One region of the Bacillus sp. S10(2024) genome, then DNA from elsewhere that is predicted to be linked to it. Evidence: a T-box and tRNA genes for the amino acid it is inferred to sense, from the RefSeq annotation. Region 1 holds a T-box; the other holds one or more tRNA genes.

The links. A T-box is a leader RNA that pairs with one kind of tRNA and senses whether it is charged. The one in region 1 lies ahead of AB1280_RS05100 (tryptophan--tRNA ligase), so its partner is inferred to be a tRNA-Trp.
Region 2: it encodes a tRNA-Trp, which carries the amino acid that the T-box ahead of AB1280_RS05100 (tryptophan--tRNA ligase) is inferred to sense. The anticodon was not compared.

What each region holds. Positions count from the first base shown of each region.
Region 1 covers NZ_JBFLUR010000002.1:979,118-990,927, forward strand. The annotation lists gene AB1280_RS05090 (GNAT family N-acetyltransferase) at 1-338, opposite strand, end outside; gene AB1280_RS05095 (1-deoxy-D-xylulose-5-phosphate reductoisomerase) at 404-1,558, opposite strand; T-box leader at 1,699-1,912, shown strand; gene AB1280_RS05100 (tryptophan--tRNA ligase) at 1,954-2,940, shown strand; gene AB1280_RS05105 (NUDIX hydrolase) at 2,971-3,426, opposite strand; gene AB1280_RS05110 (DUF2785 domain-containing protein) at 3,573-4,415, opposite strand; gene AB1280_RS05115 (GNAT family N-acetyltransferase) at 4,579-5,331, shown strand; gene AB1280_RS05120 (hypothetical protein) at 5,381-6,226, shown strand; gene AB1280_RS05125 (tyrosine-protein phosphatase) at 6,332-7,348, shown strand; gene AB1280_RS05130 (hypothetical protein) at 7,518-7,712, shown strand; gene AB1280_RS05135 (ABC transporter ATP-binding protein) at 7,894-8,619, shown strand; gene AB1280_RS05140 (putative ABC transporter permease subunit) at 8,612-10,267, shown strand; gene AB1280_RS05145 (hypothetical protein) at 10,604-11,200, shown strand; gene AB1280_RS05150 (histidine--tRNA ligase) at 11,351-11,810, opposite strand, start outside.
Region 2 covers NZ_JBFLUR010000002.1:3,000,140-3,011,949, forward strand. The annotation lists gene AB1280_RS15250 (EAL domain-containing protein) at 1-1,286, opposite strand, end outside; gene AB1280_RS15255 (CPBP family intramembrane glutamic endopeptidase) at 1,558-2,226, shown strand; gene trmL (tRNA (uridine(34)/cytosine(34)/5-carboxymethylaminomethyluridine(34)-2'-O)-methyltransferase TrmL) at 2,272-2,760, opposite strand; gene AB1280_RS15265 (amidase domain-containing protein) at 2,816-3,712, opposite strand; gene queG (tRNA epoxyqueuosine(34) reductase QueG) at 3,762-4,901, opposite strand; tRNA gene AB1280_RS15275 (tRNA-Gly) at 5,049-5,122, opposite strand; gene AB1280_RS15280 (DsbA family protein) at 5,236-5,886, opposite strand; gene AB1280_RS15285 (transglycosylase domain-containing protein) at 6,078-6,872, opposite strand; gene AB1280_RS15290 (tetratricopeptide repeat protein) at 7,289-8,383, shown strand; gene AB1280_RS15295 (Phr family secreted Rap phosphatase inhibitor) at 8,383-8,589, shown strand; tRNA gene AB1280_RS15300 (tRNA-Leu) at 9,014-9,095, opposite strand; tRNA gene AB1280_RS15305 (tRNA-Cys) at 9,102-9,175, opposite strand; tRNA gene AB1280_RS15310 (tRNA-Gly) at 9,186-9,260, opposite strand; tRNA gene AB1280_RS15315 (tRNA-Gln) at 9,266-9,340, opposite strand; tRNA gene AB1280_RS15320 (tRNA-His) at 9,455-9,530, opposite strand; tRNA gene AB1280_RS15325 (tRNA-Trp) at 9,541-9,614, opposite strand; tRNA gene AB1280_RS15330 (tRNA-Tyr) at 9,629-9,712, opposite strand; tRNA gene AB1280_RS15335 (tRNA-Thr) at 9,723-9,798, opposite strand; tRNA gene AB1280_RS15340 (tRNA-Phe) at 9,815-9,890, opposite strand; tRNA gene AB1280_RS15345 (tRNA-Asp) at 9,901-9,976, opposite strand; tRNA gene AB1280_RS15350 (tRNA-Met) at 9,979-10,055, opposite strand; tRNA gene AB1280_RS15355 (tRNA-Val) at 10,079-10,154, opposite strand; tRNA gene AB1280_RS15360 (tRNA-Glu) at 10,159-10,233, opposite strand; tRNA gene AB1280_RS15365 (tRNA-Ser) at 10,244-10,335, opposite strand; tRNA gene AB1280_RS15370 (tRNA-Asn) at 10,339-10,413, opposite strand; rRNA gene rrf (5S ribosomal RNA) at 10,423-10,538, opposite strand; rRNA gene AB1280_RS15380 (23S ribosomal RNA) at 10,589-11,810, opposite strand, start outside.

The sequences.
Region 1 (11,810 bases):
GTTTGTACAATATAGTCTGTTGTTTCTTCATGTAGTTGAAATAGGTGTTGTAATAGTGCTGTTGCGATGCCTCTATGGAAATACGTAGGGGAAACAACGAGGCGATGAATATCAACAACAGTATCCACATATTGAAACGAAATAAATCCAGCTAACGTATCATCAATGAAGTATCCATAAAAGATTTCATTACAATTTTGAATATCCAAAATCGTGTCATATAATCGCGGAATTGAATTGTTTTGAATGTACTGTGCTTCAATTTTATATGCGGGAATTTGAACTCCTAAAATTTCCGCAGCTTCTTCAATAGAAGAAGGAGATAACTTTCGAATCAAATGAAGGCCCCCTTTTATGAAAAGAGTGAGAACCTTATATTCTCACTCTTTCGTATCGTTATTTTTTATATTTTTACAAGTAATTGATTGGCATATTGACGTGCCCATTGATCAGCTGCTAATACTTCTTCTAATGAAGGGTTTGCAATATTATGATGAGCTTCTAATGCAGAATAGATTGTTTTTTCAATGTCAAAAAATGAAATTTTATCTTGTATATATAAAGCATTCGCAATTTCATTAGCAGCATTTAATACAGCCGGAGTTGTCCCACCGATTTTCCCAGATTCATAAGCATAGTGAAGGCAAGGAAATTTCTCTAAATCAGGTTTTTCAAAATGCAAGCTACCAACTTCTAATAAATTTAATTTTTTAAAAGAAGATGGTAAACGTGATGGATAATGGAATGCATATTGAATCGGCATACGCATATCAGATGCCCCAAGCTGAGCCATAATAGAGCCATCTACAAACTCTACAAGAGAGTGAATAATGCTCTCTTTATGAACCATAACATCGATTTTTTCATAGGGAACGTCAAATAACCAACGTGCTTCCATTACTTCAAATCCTTTATTTAGTAAGGTAGCACAGTCAATTGTTAATTTTGCTCCCATTAGCCAGTTTGGATGTTTTAGCGCATCTTTCGCTTTGAGAAGTTGCATTTCTTCACGTGTTTTATCTCTAAATGCACCGCCAGATGCTGTTACAATTAACTTTTCAATTTCTTTATTATTTTCACCATTTAAGCATTGGAAAATAGCAGAATGCTCACTATCTACTGGAATAAGGCGGCAATCATTTTTCTTTGCTAATTCTGTAACAATATGACCTGCTGCCACTAATGTTTCTTTATTCGCAATCGCAATGTCTTTTTTCGCTTTTAGTGCTTCAATTGTTGGAAGCAGTCCTGCTACACCAACGACGGAAGTTAAGACAAGATTACTATCCGGGTGTGTAGCAACTTCAATCAAGCCATCTTCTCCGTATACAACTTTTGTTTGAGTAGAAATTCGTGAGCGCATTGTATCTGCTAATTCTTTCGTACTCACACTTACAATGCGCGGCTGAAATGTTTGGATTTGTTGTTCTAGCATTTCAATATTTTTATTTGCAGTTAAACCGATAATTTGAAAATGTTCTGGGTGAGCAGCGACTACATCTAGAGCTGACGTCCCAATCGAACCAGTTGATCCCAGAATGGAAATGTATTTTACCATAATAAATCCTCCGTAATTGAATGAATCGTTTCCGTAAACTTATATGTAATTAGATAAAAAAAGGAAAATTCCTGCTTAATAAGACAGAAAGTTCTCTTTTATCTAAAAAAACACCGTGGTATAATAAGGAAGAAATAAAAGAAAAGGCAATGAAAGAGAAGAGTACATATTTGGAACTTCACAGAGAACTGATGGTTGGTGAAAATCAGTAAGGGAAAAATATGGAATGGACTCTGGAGCTGCAAGCCGAATTGAGTAGGTTTTGACGGTTGTTTCGACGTTATTCGAATCATAAAGAGAGCTATAAAATTGTAGCTAATAAAGGTGGTACCGCGGGAGTCCCTCGTCCTTTTTAGGATTGAGGGGCTTTTTTATATGTAAAAGGAGGAGTAGTTGTGAATAAAAAAGTTATGTTAACAGGGATTAAACCAACTGGACATCCGCATCTTGGAAACTATATTGGGGCAATTAAACCAGCATTGCATCTTTCTAAACATAGAGAAGGAGAAGCGTTATATTTTATTGCTGATTATCATGCATTGAATGCCGTACAAAATTCAAAGGAGTTTCGTGAATATACAAAGGAAGTAGCAGCGACATGGTTATCATTAGGTTTAGATGAGCATGTAATCTTTTATCGTCAATCAGATGTTCCAGAAATCTTAGAATTATACTGGATTTTAGCTTGCCTTACTCCGAAAGGCTTAATGAATCGCGCTCATGCTTATAAAGCAAAGGTTGATCAAAATATAGAAGCAGGGGTAGATGTAGATACGGGTATAAACATGGGATTATATACGTATCCTATTTTAATGGCTGCCGATATTTTATTATTTCAATCAAACTATGTTCCAGTTGGAAAAGATCAAATTCAGCATGTAGAAATTGCGAGGGATATTGCTTCGTATTTTAATAACGCATTTGGGGAAGTCTTTATATTGCCCGAGTATATCATTCAAGAAGAAGGAGCAATTGTACCAGGCCTTGATGGACGAAAAATGAGTAAAAGCTATGGAAATGTCATTCCGTTATTTGAAGAACCGGAAAAGCTGAAAAAACTTATTTTCAAAATGAAAACAGATTCTTCCTTACCAAGTGAACCGAAGGAACTTGAAACATTATTTATGTTGTATAAAGAATTTGCGACAGCTGAGGAAGTCGCAAAAATGAAAGAGCAATACGCAACAGGCATCGGCTGGGGAGATGTTAAAAAAGAGCTATTCCGTGTCATCAATCGTGAGCTAGAAGAGCCGAGGAAGAAATATAAAATGTATATGGCTGAGCCTCACTTGCTTCAAGAAGCAATGGAAAAAGGAGTCGAGCGGGCAAGGGAAATTGCGAGGGTGAATTTAACAGAAATAAAAAAACGGATTGGCTGTTAATGTGGAAAGGAACCAATTGATTTGGTTCCTTTAATCAAGATTGTTCTTTACAAATGTATCTAAAACTAATTTATGCACTGATCCAATATTCGTAGGGAGATCGTGGATGGGAAAGAATCGCAACTCTTTTGATTCAGCGTGATCGACGCGTAATGTTCCTTCAAAATCACGACAAATATATGTAACAAGAACACCATATACTTGATCTCCATTTGGATAAATATTAAAAAATTCTTTCCCAGAAAAATTTTGAAAAGTTTCTAACTGTTTCACGATTAACCCTGTTTCTTCAAAGACTTCTCGCTTAGCGGCTTCTTCTAACGTTTCGCCGCATTCAAGTGCACCGCCAATAATGCCCCAGCAATTGTAATCACTGCGAAGCTGAAGAAGTACTTCATTATTTTTGTTTAATATAATTACATGTGAACCTACTAAAATGAGTGGACGATTCCCAACTAAACTACGCATTTCTTCGATATATCCCATATAGACACCTGTTCCTTTATTTATATTACATACATGCAAATTGTAAGTATGTTTCGTATGAAGTAAATTTTAACTTTTCAAAAATGGGAGCAGAATGACTTGCTCTTGCCTGACATATTGCTAAAATAAGGCTATTTCCCTCTATATTAATAAAATGCTGGCAGTTCTTTTAACATCATTTCTGCCTGAGATGTTATATTACTAAACTGAATATTGGGTACCGTTCTAAAATATAAACTGCGCAGGAAAGTTTTTATATTTGTACATAGATTACAAAAATCATTGACTGGAAGTCTTGCTTTGTATTGTGGGAGCAAGTTTAATTTGACACGAATAATATCAAAAAGCTGCTTTTGTGAGAAGCCTTTTGATATTATGGAAAGAAGAGGAGTAATAATACGCTCATCTTCATCAAAATGATATACAATCGAATAAACGAATATTTTATTTAAAAGACAATGAGTTAGTTCTTCGTAATATTGCTGCGACAGTTTTGGATTATGAATAAGGGCATCAAAAGTATCCGCTGCATGAGCAACACTATGCGCCCAGCCGTGAGGATGTACATATCCTCTTAAATCAATTTCTCGGTTCATATAATCAACTAATTTTTCTTTTACAGTAATAATCGTTTCTGGAGATAAAAAATTCGTTTTATTATCTGCACATAATATTAAGGCGATTAATAACGTTGTGAAAGAACGTGTAAACACGCTATCATCATTATCATTAGAAGTGATGCCGCAATATAAGTATTGTTCTTTCAAAGTTAGCATAAGTAATTTTTCTAACTGAGCTTCATGAAAATATTCACGTGAAATGAGGTAAGAAAAGGTAGAGTAAATCAATTGATCACGTAAATAGCTGTCTAACGTTCCAATATGCTCTAGCATATGTATGCTTAATTGATTTAAATCGATATTTTGAGGCAATAAATATCCGTTTTTTTGAATAGTTTCTAACAATTGCTGCAGCATAATGGTATTCAATGATGCTCCTCCTCTTTATAACTTTATCGATAAAATCCCTTTTCTTGATGAAAGATTGCTGTTATAAATATCAAATTTCTAGTATTCTACATATTCATCAAAACTCCTGCTCATGCAATAAAAAATATGCTATTGTAATAATTTTACAGAAAGAGGTAAAAGAATGAATCAAATTGTTAATATGGAACGAGATTTCAAAGTATTAGGAGGAGAACCGCACTATATTACAATTGAAGAAAATAATACAGTTTCTTTTACAAAGGAACAAGTGACAGAGATTGTCCAATATTGGCTAGAGAAAGCAACAAATAAAGGAGTTTTACATTTACACTTTGTTATTTCATCAAAAAGTCCAAATTATACCCATTATGAAGAAGTGTTTCAACGTTTACAATTTCAGCATCAGAAAAGTTGTGTTATGGTGCTAAAAGATTTATCTGATGTTACAGATGTGGAAGTTCCGTTTACGCTGAAAACAATAGATGAAGTAGGCGAAGACGCATTTAAAGCAATTTGGTTTGAATCTATGAAGGATTCTTTAAATACGAAAGAAACGTTATCTATAGACCAATTATTATATGCTTTTCAAACAGAAATTGGCGGTAGATGGAATGAACATTGTTTAGTCGCCATTCAAGGAGAAGATCCAGTAGGTGTTATTTTGCCGCATATAGAGCCAGGTACGGTAGAAGAAGGGCGATTGTTTTATCTTGGTATTGTCCCGGAAATGCGTGGTAAACATTACGGGACAATGCTTCATGAAAAAACATTATACATTTTAAAAGAAATTGGTGCCTCATATTATGTAGGTAGCACTGACGAAATGAACGATGTCATGAAACGAGTGTTTTCTAACAATAACTGTATACAGTTAGGGAAGATAAAGAAATACACAAGGTTGATGAGAAAAGGGTAAATGAAGACTCCCCTCGAAGTATTGAAGAAATAAAACAAGGGGGAATTGGATGTTACAACAATCATTTAAAAGAATGATTCCTTTATATCCAGAAACTTTATTTTCAGACTGGCATGTAGAGCACATATCGCAGCGACAGGAGAATGAAAAGTGGGAAACGCTTTGGTTTCAGGTGATTACTCCTACAGGAATATTTCGGGTCAAACAGTTTTTTCTTGATATTATGGAACCGACTTTTCCAGACAGTTGTCTGTATCACGCGCAGGGTGAGTGTTTTCAATATAATAAACTTACCTATTGGCGTGGGATAAATTATAAAGGGTGCGATAGTTACGTCACTTCTAAGTGGAAAACACAAATTGAAATTTCTATTGATGATGGAGTTATCGAACAACAACAAATGGAGGAATTTTTATATGGATTACAGCCGATTGAATTAGAGAAAGCAAAACAAAAAATGAACTTACCATTTCATCGTCTAAGTTTTCAGGCTCAGACAGAAAAGGGTGGAGGAGAAATCAGTCGTTGCTTTGGATGGTGTTCTCCTGAAGAAAAGGAATTTGTATCATTACCGCTTCTAGTACCACGTTCATGGGATTTAGAGTCTGTTGGTTTTGGGGATAACGAAACGCAGTATGTATATTGGGATGCAAAAGAGCAGTTATATACATTATGGGCATGTCGGCATACCAATTATAGCTATTATCCTGTATCCTCATGGATAAGAAATTATAGTTCCCCGCAAAAGATTGGAAACTGCGAATACTATTTACATCCACAAAGAGGTACAGTTGTATATCAAGACTTGGGGAATGAACAAATTGCTTATGTATTTCGGGGAATACCTTGTACATCTTTTACAGATATACAAGATATGTTTTCTCTATATGTATAAATTGATTGCAGAGTGTCGAAATATGTAAGACGCGTTACCATATGTGATATAGAATAGAGATTAGAAACAATAGAGAAAGTGATAGGTGAAAGAATGGAAACGAACATGAAACAACCAAGTTTAGATGTAACAGTAGAGCGAGAAAACGAGAACACTTTATCTATAAAATGGGGTAGTGTAGAAGAATCAGTATGTGTTTATTGGAGTACATCTCCGAAGAGTATTGAAGAAAATGGAACATTATTAACGATTGTAACAGAAGCTTCTGCGGTTACAATTGAAGATCCAAACCCGGCTGTACGTGTTTATTTTCGATTAGTAACGAATAAAGGAGATCGTATTACAGTAGCAGAGCGCCGCATACCGCTGCAAGGTGCGTTTAACTTTCGTGATTTAGGCGGGTATGAAACAAAAGATGGCCGTGTGGTGAAATGGGGGAATTTGTACCGTTCTGAAGAATTAGCAGGGTTAACAGAAGCGGACATTCATTATATACATAATTTGGAATTAAAAACTGTCTGCGATTATCGTACAGATTTTGAAGTGCAACATAAACCAAACCCTGAGATGCAAGATGTTCGCCAAGTTTCTTTACCAGTTATGCAAGATTTAGCAAAAGACTTAAATATCAATGAATTTTTTAGTTTAGGAGATTTATCAATGCTTGGCAAACCAGGTGAGTATTTAGTGAAGATGAACCGAGATTTCGTGACTAGTAATGAAGCATTTGTGACATTTTTAGAGCTGATACAAGACGCAAACAACTTACCAATTGTAAACCATTGTACAGCAGGAAAAGACCGAACTGGATTTGCATCTGCATTATTATTACTTTTACTAGGTGTGCCGGAAGAGACGATCATGGAGGATTATTTACTAAGTAATGGTTTTCGTGAACAGTTGAATGAGAAAATGATGGCTTTTTTAGGAGCGCAGCTTCAAGATGAAGCAAGTATTGAGATTTTAAGTGCAATGTTTGAAGCGAGGGTTGAATATTTACAAGCGGCATTCGATGAAATTCATAATGTATATGGTTCAGTGGATCAATATGCTGAAAAAGGAATTGGACTTACGAAAGAACAATTAGATGATCTGCGCGATTTATTGTTAGAAGAAAAGTAAAATAGGAGGTAGAGATTTTAAAAAGTCATGAGATTGCTTTTTAAAATCTCTATCTTTTTTATTTTCTTTATTTTACAATTAATTTGAAAATTGTTGAAATAATCACAAAGATATCCACATTATAAATAGTATAAATAATGCAAAATTAGAAATGTAGGGGGATGGGGAAATGTTAACATGGATATTAGGGGTATTAATCATAGTAGCAGTGACAGTTATGTTGACGATTATGGTAGGAAAAAATGAAGAAGAGAATTATGGAAGTTCAACGAAAGGAAATATTAAAAGGCTTTCAATTATTTATCTTCTTTTAGGAGTAGTTTTAGCAGTTGGGGTAGCTTCGTATATATATTTTTATGGATAAGAGAACATAGAATAGTAGAAATAAAGTAAGACTTCCAGCAGTGGGGGGCTTACTGCTCGTTAATGTGGGAGGAAGAAGATTTTTTAGCATCTGATAATTCTAAAAAGTTACAAAATGCAGAAACGTATTATGTTACAATTAGAATGTAATTATTGGAAAATAAGAGAAGGGCTGGATATGAATGATTGAAATTATTAATGTATCAAAGAGCTATAATGGTAGTAAATTTGCAGTGAAAGATTTAAATTTAACAGTACCAAGTGGAGAGATATTTGGTTTTTTAGGCCCAAATGGTGCCGGGAAATCAACAACAATTAAGATGATAACAGGTATTCATTCTCTTGATAGCGGGACGATTTCGGTAAATGGAAAAGACATTGCGAAAGAGCCGCTTGAAGCGAAAAAGCTATTTGGATACGTTCCTGACAGTCCTGATATGTTTTTACGCTTAAAAGGGATTGAATATTTAAATTTTATGGCGGATATGTATGATGTTCCGAAGGACGTACGCCAAGAAAAGATTCGAACACTAGCAGAGCGTTTTAGTTTGTACGAAGCATTATCTGATCAAATCCAAAGTTACTCACATGGAATGCGCCAAAAAATTATTATTATTGGAGTTTTGTTGCATGATCCAGATGTTTGGATTTTAGACGAGCCAATGACGGGATTAGATCCAAAATCGGCATTTATATTAAAACAAATGATGCGTGAACACGCTGATAAAGGGAAAACAGTGTTCTTTTCAACACATGTGTTAGAAGTTGCTGAAAAATTATGTGATCAAGTTGCGATTATTAATAAAGGAACACTTCAATTTCAAGGGAATTTACCAGAAATACGAGAGCACTTTGAATCTAATGAATCTCTTGAAAAAATGTTCTTGGAGATGACAGAAAATGAATAAAATTTGGATGTTAACGAAAATATTATTAAAGATGAACTATGCTGATATGGTAACTGATAAGAAGAAGCGTGTTACATCTTTATTTTCATTATTAGGTCTTTTGCTTGTTGGGTTTTTATTTATCGGTCCACTTGCGAATGGTATGTATGGAGTATTAAAACAAGTTAATCAGGAAAACGTACTACTTGGCATGGGATTAGCTATTGGTAGTATCTGGATATTTGTGTTTAGTATTACGACAATTTTAACAGTGTTTTACTATAGCAATGACGTTGAAATGTTATTACCACTACCACTTAAGCCCGCCCACATTATTACTGCGAAGTTTATTACCGTTTTAATTACACAATATGTAATGACTTCGTTTATTTTATTTCCTATTTTCATTGTGTATGGATTACAAAGTGGTGCATTTATTACATATTATGTTTACTTTTTAATTGTTTACGTATTTTTCCCGATTATTCCGTTAGTTCTTGCTTCACTTCTTATGATAATCATTATGCGTTATACAAATATTGCAAAAAATAAAGATCGAAATAATATGTTTATAGGGTTATTTACTTTATTACTAGTTGTCGGTATTAATATATTTATACAATGGAAAAATAGAAGTGCTGCTTCTGGGCGATCAGCAGCAGACTTTCTTGCAAATAACCAATCTTCATTTCTAGTAGAAATGACAAACTATTTTCCAACTACATATTTTGGAGCAATGGCATTAACAGAAAGTGATTCGTGGAAAGGCTTTTTATATTTACTCCTTTTCGCTGCGATTTCGTTAGCATTTTATGTATTGTTTTTCTATGTTGCAGAACGTACATATTTAAAAGGGGTTATTGGGATTTCAAATAGTACTGCGAAAAAAGAAGTGATTTCTTCTGAAGATTTTAATAAAGCTACCGTACAAAATTCACACTGGAAAGCATATGTGAAAAAAGAATTTCGTATTTTGACACGTACGCCACAATTTTTTATTAATTGTATTGTGCAAACTTTCGTGATGCCAATTATGTTTTTCTTTATTATTTTTGTGCAAGACGGTAACTTAGCTTGGATAAATAAATTTATAAATGATAGTGAAACAACAGGTCTTGCGCTTGGTCTTGCTTTTTGTGCAGGTATGTTTTTAATGGGGTCCAACGTTATTGCGACAACATCTTTTTCAAGGGAAGGTCGTACGTGGTTTATCAATCGTTATTTACCAGTTAAGGCAGAAGGCATTTTCTTTGCGAAAGTATTTACAGCTTGGCTCATTAATACTACTATTTTAGCGATCGTTGGTCTAGTGCTTATCATTGTAGGCGGTGTGTCACCAGTATTTATTTTACTTTGGTTCTTGCTTTGTGCAAATGGGTTATGGTTAAACAATTTAATTGGCACACGCTGGGATGCGCAAACAGCTGATATTCATTGGGATAGCGAACAAAAAATGTTTAAAAGTCGTTATACTACGCTTTGGAACTTTTTTGTGAATATACTGTTAGTGGGCATTACTGTTGGCGGGGTATGTGCGTTATTTTTCTCATTAGGAGTTGGAATGTGGGGGATGTTTTTCAGTATCCTAGTTATTTTTACAATAGTAAATGTTATTGTGTCTCGTAGTTTACAACTTGGTGCTGAACGCATCCTAGCAAATATTAAATAAAGTGAAACTTCCATCAGTGAGTGGGCTTCATCACCACTGATGGAAAGCCCTCACCTATCTTTTTTGCTGTCCTTTCAATCTTAAGGTGGGGGTCTTACTGCCCGTGAATGCGGGATAAATTGTAAATCCTCTGTTATTAAACAGAGGATTTATTGTATATTACTATCGGAAAATTGCAATATGGTATAAAAGCAGCGTGTCTGACGGGATAGGTAATTTATTCGAATGAAGGATTTTATTGAGAAATTTGTATTTTAAATAAATAATAAAAAGGGATTTTTGGAAGTATATAGAAACTTATTTGGGAGGCGAAATTGTAATTTTAGGAGGCTTATTATGAAATTGAAAAAAATATCGATTGCTTCATTGGCAATTGGAGCGATGCTCTCCATTACAGCTTGCGGTACCTCGACAGAAAAAGATCAAGCAACTCAAACTAAAAAAGAACAAACAAACAATCAAGAAGAAGCGAAAACAACAAGTGCAGATCAAACAACTACGGGTAAAAACGAAGAAAAAGATTCAAAAACAACAAATGCAGATGGGAAAACTGAAACGAAATCAACGAATGCAGATCAAACAAAAAATGAGAAAACCGGAACAACTGAAACAAAATCAACAAACGGAAAGCAAAATGCTAGTGTGAAGAGTGGAGTAAAAGAAGTTGTACAGTTAATTGAAGAAGTGGACAAGCAATTGAAAGCTAATCCAAAACAAGAAGCTGTAAATAAACTTGGCAAACAACTTACTGATAAATGGGATGTAGTTGAGAAAGAAGTTGAAGCACAGCATGCAACCGATTATAAAACAATTGAGCAAAATTTATATCCACTCCTTGTTGAAATGGGAAAACAGAAACAAGATTTAAAGAAGCTAAAGACATTAACGATGAAAACAAAGCAAGATTTAAATCAACTTTTGAATAAGCTTTAATCGAAAAATGAATGCAAAATCAAATCTTATCTTATATATAGCTTATGTAATAAAAGGAGAAACGTAGCAGCAGTGTACGTCTCTCCTTTTATGATTAGTTGCAACAAATACATAAAAACATTCAGTATGCGCGGGGGGGGGCAATTCACGTCATAAATATTGTTTGAAAGTTCCATCTTCAATAGAAGCAAGAGGAATGGTTTGTTCTGTTCCTTCCTTCATATTTCGTAAAACAGCTACATTGTTATTTATTTCTTCTTCCCCGATAATAAGTACATATGGGATGTTTTCTTTGTTTGCATAGTTAAGGGCTCGTTTTAGTTTACGATCTGCCAGTTCAAGTTCTATCTTTAAATTTTCATTTGTTCGCAATGTGTGAGCAATTTTTAAACACTGTGCCTGTGTTCCGAGTGGAATGATAAAAATATCTACAGAAGAGGAGGCACGTTCTTTTTGGATAAGAGCAGTATAAATGACATCTAAACCAAGCGATATTCCGACTGTTGGATAAGGTTTATTTTTATTTCGAAATGCACCGATAATGTAATCATAGCGCCCACCACTGCCTATGCTAGAAGTAATACTACCATCCGTTAAAAAAATTTCATAA
Region 2 (11,810 bases), 2.0 Mb from region 1:
CTATAATTCCCTTTTCCTTGCTCTTTCGCACATTCTAGTGCTACATCAACACGTTTAAATAATGTTTGTTCATCTTCTCCATCTATAGGAGACATGACAACCCCAATAGAAGCACTTAAATATACTTCTCCTTCCTTCAGCACAAAACGCTTCTCCATTTCTTTTAACAACAGTTGAACAAATTCTTCTGCATATTCTCTATCTGTATTTTCTATTACAATTACAAACTGATCACCATGTGCCCTGAAGAGATATGCCCCATTTGGAATAAGAGATTCTAATCGTCTTGCTACATTGTTTAATACTTTATCTCCAGTTTCATGACCAAATGTGTCATTAATGAAATGAAAGTGGTCTAAATCTACAAACATAAGTGTAAATTTCTTTTTCTCCTTAAACAAACGAGCTAACATTTCTGTGCATCCAATACGATTCAATAGGCCTGTTAATTGATCATAATAAGCTAAATACTCTGTTTTTTGTTCATTTAATATTTGCTTCGTAACATCTCGCGCTATGACGTATACACCAATTATATCGCCATTAATAATGATGGGGACCGTGCGAAATGATACATACAATTCATAGCCATTTTTATGATCATATTTGTGTCCAAAAACATGCGTAGAATGGCCCTGCACTGTTTCTTTGAACATGCTTTGAAACTCATTTATATATTCTCCTTCAATATATTGAAAGATAGATTGATTTTTTAACGCTGCAGATTCGTGACCAAAAACCTTATATGTTGCAGGGTTTGCATACATTATTCTTCCTGTTAAATCAAGCGACATAATTGCGTCATCATTATACTCTAATAACGATTTGAATAACATTTGCTTTTCCTGCATCTCTGTCTTTTCCTGCATTTGCGCTGTAATGTTGCGTGTAATGCAAATTATATATTTGCATATACCGTTAATTGAACATATCGGGTTTAATAATGATTCATAATGCAAAATTTCTCCTGTATCTAAAGTCATATAATCACGAAAAGTACTTGCCTTTTTATTTTTTAAAACCTCTTCATATTGTATTTGCAATAGATAAGCAACATCTAGAGGCAATAATTCTTGAATTGTCCTTCCATGATAACTTGTATCTAAATTCAAATGTTGTAGCCCTTTTTCATTTACATATATATATTGAAACCATCTATTATCTACAACTTTTACAATAAACACGAAATCTTGAATGGCATGAAGCAATCCTTGTTGAATTAAACTCATATCTATTCCCTGTAAAGGGGTAACTACATTTTTCTTATTTGTAAATAATTCCGTCATCAGCATCGCAACCTGTCTTATGTTATATTTATATATACTATTTTAATGGAATTTATCATTTTTTGAAACAGGTACAAGCATTTATAAAAAAATATTAATTTTCTTATCAAAAAAGTGTCGGTTTAGAATAAAGGTTAATATTAAAACCTACATATTAAGAATTTCATATCTAACTAAAGAAGTAGGTTCGCTTCATATTATTATAATAGGTAAATTGTGGTATAATTTTCGCGATTGCAATATTAGTTTTCTACATTTCGGGAGGGTAATAATGGAAATAAAATTACAACCAGAAAGTAAACCGATAGTAAATGATGTGAAAATATTATTAATATATCTATTTATATTCAACTTTGTTTGGATTTTTAAAGAATTATGGTTAGTACAGTATATTGAGCCATTAAGTGAAGTTACATCCACATTTTTAAATGCATCCATTAAGATTCTCATGTGGATATTCCCTGTCTGCTTATACATAAAGTATTACTTACACACCAATCCAATTAAGTATTTAAAAATGGAAGATGTAAATAAAGGTATGTTTTGGGGAACATTTCTTTTGCTACTTCTAGGTCTTTATTTTATTTTTGAAGCATCCATTTTAAATGATCAACCTTTTAAATTTAAATTATCTTTAAATAACTATCTGAATGGAATTCTGTTGGTTGGAATTACTGAAGAAATTGTATTCCGAGGTTTCATTTTACAAGAACTTAACAAAAGATTATCTTTTTGGAAGGCTAACATAATCACTTCATTTTTATTTCTAATCATACACTACGCTATTTGGATCTATGACGGCGTATTCTTTGACCTTTGGAGTCATATCTATGTTTTTCTCATCGGCATATTCTTTGGACTAGTATTTAAAAAGACAGGATCGCTTTGGTCAGTTGTTATATTGCATTCCTTTCACAATTTGTTTGTTAGTATTATGTAATCAAACTGTATTTTAAAACTACAAAAAGCCGTCATAAGACGGCTTTTAATAAACAATTTCTACATCTAATCCTGGATAATTTTGTTGACGTAATGCTTCATAAATTAAAATTGCTGCAGTATTAGATAAGTTTAAAGAACGAACTTTATCAGTCATTGGAATGCGTAAGCAATGATCAAAATTATGTTCAATCACATTTGCTGGAAGACCATTTGTTTCTCTTCCAAATACGAAATAATAATCTTTTTCTACGTTGCTGTAATCAAATGTTGTGTGTGCTTTCTCTCCATACTTTGTTAAGTAGAAAAACTCACCATTTGCATTTTTCTCATAAAATTCCTCAATAGAGTCATAATACGTAATTTTTACGTGCTCCCAATAATCTAATCCAGCACGCTTTAACGCTTTATCGTCAGTAGAAAACCCAAGCGGTCTAATTAAGTGTAATTCTGCACCTGTTGCTGCACAACTACGCGCAATATTACCTGTATTCGCTGGAATTTCTGGTTGATATAAAACAACATGTATTCCCACAATGTTCACCTCAATCTTTTTCTACTACGTATTATACCACTTGGATAAAAAATCTCTAGTCATTATCAAGAATATGAAAAAACTTATATTTCATTTGCGGTGTATACTTACTTGAATCTTCATAATCCCAATAACGTCTGCGACTATTGGCAGAATGTGCATTTACAAGAGGCATACCACTTGCATCTTTTGCCACGACAATTGTCGTATGATTCCATCTTCCATCATTTTCAAAATCATATACAATGATATCTCCAAGCATTAAATCCTGTGGCTTCTCAACTTGCTTTGCTCGAAGCCCTAGAGAATCACTTGATAAGTACCAATGAAAAGAATGAGCTACCGCCCAGCTCCAGCTCCATTGGCGATTTTGCTGCCACCATCCACTGCGAATATTCGGATATCCACTCATTGGTGTTTCACCAGCATGCAGACATTGAGAAATAAAATTTGTGCAATTATCTTGGAAGTTTTGATAAGCTGGATTCCGATCATCCCACCACCGCTCTGCATATTTCACTGCCTCTAAGCGATTATAACTGTATGGAATATATTGTCCTTTTCCCTTTGTTACTTCACGTTCTAACGTTCCAACTTTCTGTTCATCTATCGGCGTTCCAATTGCGATATCTTGCTTGATACATCCATCTTCTAATCGTAAACGCCTCTCCATTTGTTCTTCCTCTACATAAAATAAATGATGATGACGAATAAAATACTGAAAATGAATTTGATAATCTACTTCATCGTAGTTTACACCTTTTAACTGTCTAAGAAAAGATACGTTAGCATTGCTTTTTATAATCTCCGCATTACGCCTTGTAAAGAGATTCTTTTTACGGTGTAACATGTCAACAATATCATCTGGAATTTCAGCTTCATTCATACGTTTATTTGTTATATAATCCAATTGCCCTTGTAGACACTGTTGAAGATGCTGTTTTATAGACATAGAGTCTCCCCTCCCCTTATTACAATATGAGGGACCGAGGGATAATCTGCTATTTTTTCTCAGCTAACAGTTCAAGACCACGATTCATCTCATGAAGTACTTCTTCATCCTTTTCCCGTACTTTCGCTTTTTCAATAGCCTCTTGTACACCTTCTCCGCCAATTTTACCTAGTGCCCATGCTGCTGTTCCGCGAATCACAGGACGAGGATCTTCTTTCATTACAGCAATTAAATCTGGAATGGCCGTTTCATCTTTAAAATGAGCCAGTGCCAAGATTGCATTTCGCTGTAACGGTTTTTTCCCGCGCCACGACCCAGACATAATCCCATATTTTTCTTTAAATTCACGATTGCTAATAGTCAGAAGAGGTTTTAATAGCGGTTTTACAAGTTCAGGATCCGGTTCCATTTCTGGATGATTATGAAAATCTACCCCTTTATTTTTTGGACAAACAGTTTGACACGTGTCACATCCGTAAATGCGATTTCCAATCTTATCTCGATATTCTTCCGGAAGAAATCCTTTCGTTTGCGTTAAGAACGCAATACATTTTTGAGAATTTAATTGTCCTCCTTGGACAAGCGCTCCTGTCGGACAAACATCAATACACTTCGTACAGCTCCCGCATTGATCTTCAATTGGAGTATCTGGTGGAAAAGGAATATTTGTAATCATCTCGCCCAAATAAACGTACGAACCAAATTCCGGTGTAATAATAGAACAGTTCTTTCCGCCCCAACCAATGCCTGCTCGCTCTGAAACAGCACGGTCGCTTAATTCTCCCGTATCTACCATCGATTTAACTTCTATATTTGGTAAGCGTTCGATTAAATATGCCTCCAGCTTCTCTAAACGATCACGCAAAACAAGATGATAATCTTGTCCCCAAGAAGCACGGCAAAAAATGCCTCGTCTCTCTCCTCGTTTGCTTTGCGGTGCATTTTTTAACTTCGAAGGATACGCCAATGCAATGGCAATAATTGATTTTGCACCTGGTAATAATAACTCCGGGTTCGTCCTCTTTTCTATATCTGGCTCTTCAAAACCTGATAGGTATCCTAATTGTTGATGCTGAATAAGGCGTTGCTTTAATTCCTCAAATGGTGTGGCACTCGCAAAGCCTATTTTATCAATACCAATTGTTTTACTATACGCAATAACATCTTGTTTTAATTGTTCAAAATCCACATTTACTCTCCTTATAAGATGCATTTCATTTTACACATTATTATTCTTACATATATTCATGCACTCAAAACATAAAAAAACGCAATGCCTCGTTTATCTGAGAAACGAAACACTGCGTTGATCACAATAATAATTCGAAATAATTTCTGGAGCGGGTGAAGAGAATCGAACTCTCGACCAGAGCTTGGAAGGCTCTTGTTTTACCACTAAACTACACCCGCAAATATAAAGAAAATGTTAATTATTTGTTAACTTATGTTGAAAATTATAGCATGTAATATAAGGAGGCGCAATAATTTTATCGAAAAAAGTCGAAAAAGTGATGAATATCTCATCACTTTTTCTTAACTTTATCAATTGCCGCTTTAACACTATCATAATCTGGATTAACAAGATTACCGTTTACATATATAGATGGTGCACCTTGTACTTTTAACTTTTTCGCAAGGTCAAAGTCTTTCTGTACTTTATCTTTTATTTCCTTACTCTTTAAATCCTTTTTAAACTTCTCTATATCAATCGTAGGTAGCTTTTGTTTTACTATATCTACTACTAAATCCTCTGTAATCCACTCTTCTTTTTCACTCTTTTGATTTTGATATATTTCATCATAAAATGTCCAAAAAGCTTTTGGATCTTGCTTAAAAACTGCTTCCCCAGCTGCTGCGCCTAGTTCAGAGTCTTTCCCGATAAAAGGAAAATTAATAAAATGCAGCTGAACTTTTCCTTTATTAATATACTCTTCCTTTAAGCGTGGCAATACAGTTACATCCCATGTACGACAAGCTGGACATTTAAAATCTCCAAATTCCACAATATGAATCGGAGCATCTTCCTCTCCTAAAGATTGCTGCGAGCCATATAAAAACGTATCTTTTCCTTTTTCCTTCTTATCGTTCACAAGGCTATATACGATCGTCCCAATTACAATAAGTACCGCAACAGAAAAAATAACACCGAGAATCATAATATTTTTTGATTTCATATACATTCCTCTTTAATGTTTATTCTTTGTATGTACTATACATACAATATTTATGATATCAATTCTCATATAAACAGTCCATTGAAGTTGCTCGTAAAATAGACAAAATCAAACAAATGTGACAATATTGTGTCTCACTTTTCTTTCCTTCATTCACGCAAAAAAAGAGTAAGTTCTTTTCGAACTCACTCTTAACTCACAGCTTTCTCACGCTCTACTGGTTGATTATTAGGAATGTCATGACGAATAACAAGCTTTTCACTTCTAGCTTGTACATATTCGGCATGAGTAATATATCCTTCTCGCTCCATGAGCTTTAAAACAATATTACGTCTTTCTACAGCCTTATCATAATTTTGTATAGGAGAATAATAAGCTGGTGCTTTCACAACGGCCGCTAGCATAGCACTTTCACTTAATGTTAATTGATTAACCTGCTTATCAAAATAAAGTTTCGCAGCTTTCTCAATTCCCCATGCACCCTCTCCATAATAAATATTGCTTAAGTAAAGTTTTAAAATCTCATTTTTCGTAAATGTTCGTTCGATTTTTTTAGCATAGAAAACTTCATTCCATTTACGGGAAAACGTTCGTTCACTTGTTAAAAAAACATTTTTTGCAAGCTGCTGAGTAATTGTACTGCCACCTTGTACAACACCACCAGCCTTTACATTTTCTACTGTAGCTCTAACAATTGCAATATAATCTAATCCATTATGATGATAGAACCTCTTATCTTCAGTTGCGATAAATGCATTCCCTAGTTGTTCTGGTAACTCCAAATAAGCAGGTACTGTCAACTTACTAATATCCTTGCTTTCAATCATTTTATTTCCAACAAACAAAAGTATACCACTTAGCAATAATAATAATATAAGGGCTTTATAAATAAACTTTGCTATCGGAGTTAAAGAAATATTATGATGCAAAGTGCGATATGCTGTTCGTTCCTTCACAACAGACACCCCATTTCTTTCAGCATTCATTGCTCTTAATTCAAGAATACCTGTATTTTAAAAAATATCCAATTCATTTCTCTTACAACTACCTTACAAATTTGTAATTTAAAGACCCGAAAAGAAAAAAGCATCTTCTACTACAGTAGAAAACACTTGATAGGTTATTTATGATCATTTTTTACATTCATATTAGGTAAGTTATCGTTATCGTTTTCGCTGCCTATTCTAGCCTTTCAGATATTACATGAATTGTTGGTGTTATGCAAGCCTTTCAACCTACTAGATACAAAAAATAAATTCTTCTTATAATACAATTGTCGTTTGCTATTGCATTGAAGGTTTAAATTGTCAGATATTTTTTGAGAAATATGCAAAACTTATTTCTATTAAATTCTATTATTGTTATTATTATTTGTAAGAATATTCTAAAAGAGGGGGATTTCATGAACGTTCAAACTAAGGGGAATGAACTAATTACAAAATTACTTAATGACTGGTATCAAGCTATGTTGCAACAACAAGTTTTAAAAGCAACTAACCTGAAACAAGAAATTGACGAGAAGATTGCTAATATAACAGAGGATGAAAATCTATTATTTTATCATTCATTACTTGATTTTAGATATAAACTTTTGACCGATAGATTGAGCATCACAAAAGATAGCTTTAATAAAATTGAGTCTTTGAGCAAGCCAACAAATGAGATTACATCTTACTATTACCATTTTTTCAAAGCTGAGCATGCCCTTATATTTGGGAATAATAATGAAGCAAGGGACCATTATGAAAAAGCTGAAACATTGTTACAACATATCACTGATGAATTAGAAAAAGCTGAATTTAATCAAAAGTTCGCTGTATTTAATCATCATACTTCTAAGATGTTAGCGTCCATTCAATATACAAACAAAGCTAAAGAGGCATTTTCGAAACATGCTGGATATGAAATTAAAATCGCCTCATGCGAAAATACTTTAGGAACTGCATGTATATTTTTAAAACAGTTTGAGCAAGCTGAAGAACATTTAAATCGTGCAATCGATATTTTACAGAAACATAATGAAGAAAAATTAATTTTAGTAGTTAGGCATAATTTAGGTTTATTATATGCTACTCAAAATTTATCTACTTTAGCTATTCGTCATTTATCTGAAGTAACAGGGAAAATTCCTAATCATTTCAAAGCCAATTTTCTACAAGCTAGGGAACATTATAAACTAGGTGAAACAAATATTGCACAAGAATTAATTGAAAGAGGTTTAAAAATCTGTTCTGAAACAGGAAACGAAGAATATATCTATCATTTCAACATTTTGAAAGCATTAAATGAGGGACTTTCAATTAATTTAGTAGAGGAAGCGGTAAAAAAAGGTATTTGTTATTTTGAGAAACAAGGATTATGGGACTATGTTGAGGAATATGGGGAGTTGTTAGCTGTTGAGTTTCGTAAGTTGAATAATCATGAAAAAGTTAGCGATTATTTTAATACATGTTACGAAGCTAAGCACAAACTATTAAGTAAAGGAGCGTTAAAATAATGAAAAAATTAGGTGCTATTACTGTTGGTTTATCTGTTGTTGGAGTTCTTTCTTTTGGTTTAAATAATTCTTTTGAAACACAGCAAGCTACCCACGCAGACCATTTCATATCAAAACCTGATAATGGTTACGTTCAATATGCTAATAAAGGCGACACACCTGCTCCTGTTTACGACCACGGCCGACCACCACTTCAACAAGCATAACAATTTAATAATTAGAAAGAAAGCCATACTAGCCGGTATGGCTTTTTTGTTTACACTAATTGTGAGTTCTTTACAATAGTATCGCATTGTGTAGGATCCAGATTACGTCTATCACATCTTTAAGAAAAAGGTTCACTGCGTCATTAAACATTTCTAAATGTTTCAGTTTCCCGACGCACGATAGCTAATTCTCCGTCGTCTAAAACATCGCTACGTCTTTCCCCTTTCAACGAATAAGACTTAGTTCATACGATTAGGTAGAATCACATGAACGCGTAATATGTAACATATTAGATGATAATTTCCAAAGAAGAATACATAAAAAAGCGTCCCCACAAAGTAGGAACGCTTGATATTACTGTATATTAACGTTTAATTGATAATAAAAAGACAAATAAAAAAGACGATTCACTCGTCTAAACAGTACCGATGGTCGGGGTCGAACCGACACTCCAGAAGGAACACGATTTTGAGTCGTGCGCGTCTGCCAATTCCGCCACATCGGCATAATATGGAGGCGGCAACCGGATTTGAACCGGTGGTAAAGGTTTTGCAGACCTCTGCCTTACCACTTGGCTATGCCGCCATATTAAATTTGGAGCGGAAGACGGGATTCGAACCCGCGACCCCAACCTTGGCAAGGTTGTATTCTACCACTGAACTACTTCCGCAAAAATGGCTGGGCTAGCTGGATTCGAACCAGCGCATGACGGAGTCAAAGTCCGTTGCCTTACCGCTTGGCTATAGCCCACCGAATAATTAATACATTATATGATGTATTTGTTATTTTATTACTTAAAATATCCAATCAGGACATTTAATATATTATCATAATCCACTTATTTTGTAAAGTGATATTTAAAAATGGGGCGACTGATGGGAATCGAACCCACGAGTGTCGGAGCCACAATCCGATGCGTTAACCACTTCGCCACAGCCGCCATGCTGTTTTGGCAGGGGCAGTAGGAATCGAACCCACGCCGGAGGTTTTGGAGACCTCTGTTCTACCGTTAAACTATGCCCCTATATAAAATGTAAATGGTGGAGGGGGGCAGATTCGAACTGCCGAACCCGAAGGAGCGGATTTACAGTCCGCCGCGTTTAGCCACTTCGCTACCCCTCCGAAACTTACATGGTGCCGGCTAGAGGACTTGAACCCCCAACCTACTGATTACAAGTCAGTTGCTCTACCAATTGAGCTAAGCCGGCGTATTTATTTGAAAAATGGTGGCTCGGGACGGAATCGAACCGCCGACACGAGGATTTTCAGTCCTCTGCTCTACCGACTGAGCTACCGAGCCTTAATATAAATGGCGGTCCCGACCGGGGTCGAACCGGCGATCTCCTGCGTGACAGGCAGGCATGTTAACCACTACACCACGGGACCATTGGTTGCGGGGACAGGATTTGAACCTGCGACCTTCGGGTTATGAGCCCGACGAGCTACCAGACTGCTCCACCCCGCGATGATACTATTCATTGTTTTAAATGGTGGAGGATGACGGGATCGAACCGCCGACCCCCTGCTTGTAAGGCAGGTGCTCTCCCAGCTGAGCTAATCCTCCAAAGTGGTGACCCGTACGGGATTCGAACCCGTGTTACCGCCGTGAAAGGGCGGTGTCTTAACCACTTGACCAACGGGCCAAAGTTTTTATGGCGGAGAGCAAGGGATTCGAACCCTTGATACGCTTGTGACGTATACACGATTTCCAATCGTGCTCCTTCGGCCATCTCGGACAGCTCTCCAATTGGCTCCGCAGGTAGGACTCGAACCTACGACCGATCGGTTAACAGCCGATAGCTCTACCACTGAGCTACTGCGGAATAATACAAGCCTGGCAACGTCCTACTCTCACAGGGACAAAGTCCCAACTACCATCGGCGCTAGAGAGCTTAACTTCCGTGTTCGGTATGGGAACGGGTGTGACCTCTCTGCCATCATTACCAGACTTATGAAGGTATATTCCTTCAAAACTAGATAACATTTGCTTCATATTATATGGTTAAGCCCTCGATCTATTAGTATTCGTCAGCTCCACGTGTCACCACGCTTCCACCTCGAACCTATCAACCTGATCATCTTTCAGGGATCTTACTAGCTTAACGCTATGGGAAATCTCATCTTGAGGGGGGCTTCATGCTTAGATGCTTTCAGCACTTATCCCTTCCGCACATAGCTACCCAGCTATGCCCTTGGCAGAACAACTGGTACACCAGCGGTGCGTCCATCCCGGTCCTCTCGTACTAAGGACAGCTCCTCTCAAATTTCCTACGCCCACGACGGATAGGGACCGAACTGTCTCACGACGTTCTGAACCCAGCTCGCGTACCGCTTTAATGGGCGAACAGCCCAACCCTTGGGACCGACTACAGCCCCAGGATGCGATGAGCCGACATCGAGGTGCCAAACCTCCCCGTCGATGTGGACTCTTGGGGGAGATAAGCCTGTTATCCCCGGGGTAGCTTTTATCCGTTGAGCGATGGCCCTTCCATGCGGAACCACCGGATCACTAAGCCCGACTTTCGTCCCTGCTCGACTTGTAGGTCTCGCAGTCAAGCTCCCTTATGCCTTTGCACTCTACGAATGATTTCCAACCATTCTGAGGGAACCTTTGGGCGCCTCCGTTACTTTTTAGGAGGCGACCGCCCCAGTCAAACTGCCCACCTGACACTGTCTCCCGGGTCGATAAGACCCGTAGGTTAGAATTTCAATACAGCCAGGGCGGTATCCCACCAGCGCCTCCACCGAAGCTAGCGCTCCGGCTTCAAAGGCTCCCGCCTATCCTGTACAAGCTGTACCAAAATTCAATATCAGGCTACAGTAAAGCTCCACGGGGTCTTTCCGTCCTGTCGCGGGTAACCTGCATCTTCACAGGTACTATAATTTCACCGAGTCTCTGGTTGAGACAGTGCCCAAATCGTTACACCTTTCGTGCGGGTCGGAACTTACCCGACAAGGAATTTCGCTACCTTAGGACCGTTATAGTTACGGCCGCCGTTTACTGGGGCTTCAGTTCAGAGCTTCGCTTGCGCTAACCCCTCTCCTTAACCTTCCAGCACCGGGCAGGTGTCAGCCCCTATACTTCGCCTTACGGCTTCGCAGAGACCTGTGTTTTTGCTAAACAGTCGCTTGGGCCTATTCACTGCGGCTTTCCGTTAAGAAAGCACCCCTTCTCCCGAAGTTACGGGGTCATTTTGCCGAGTTCCTTAACCAGAGTTCT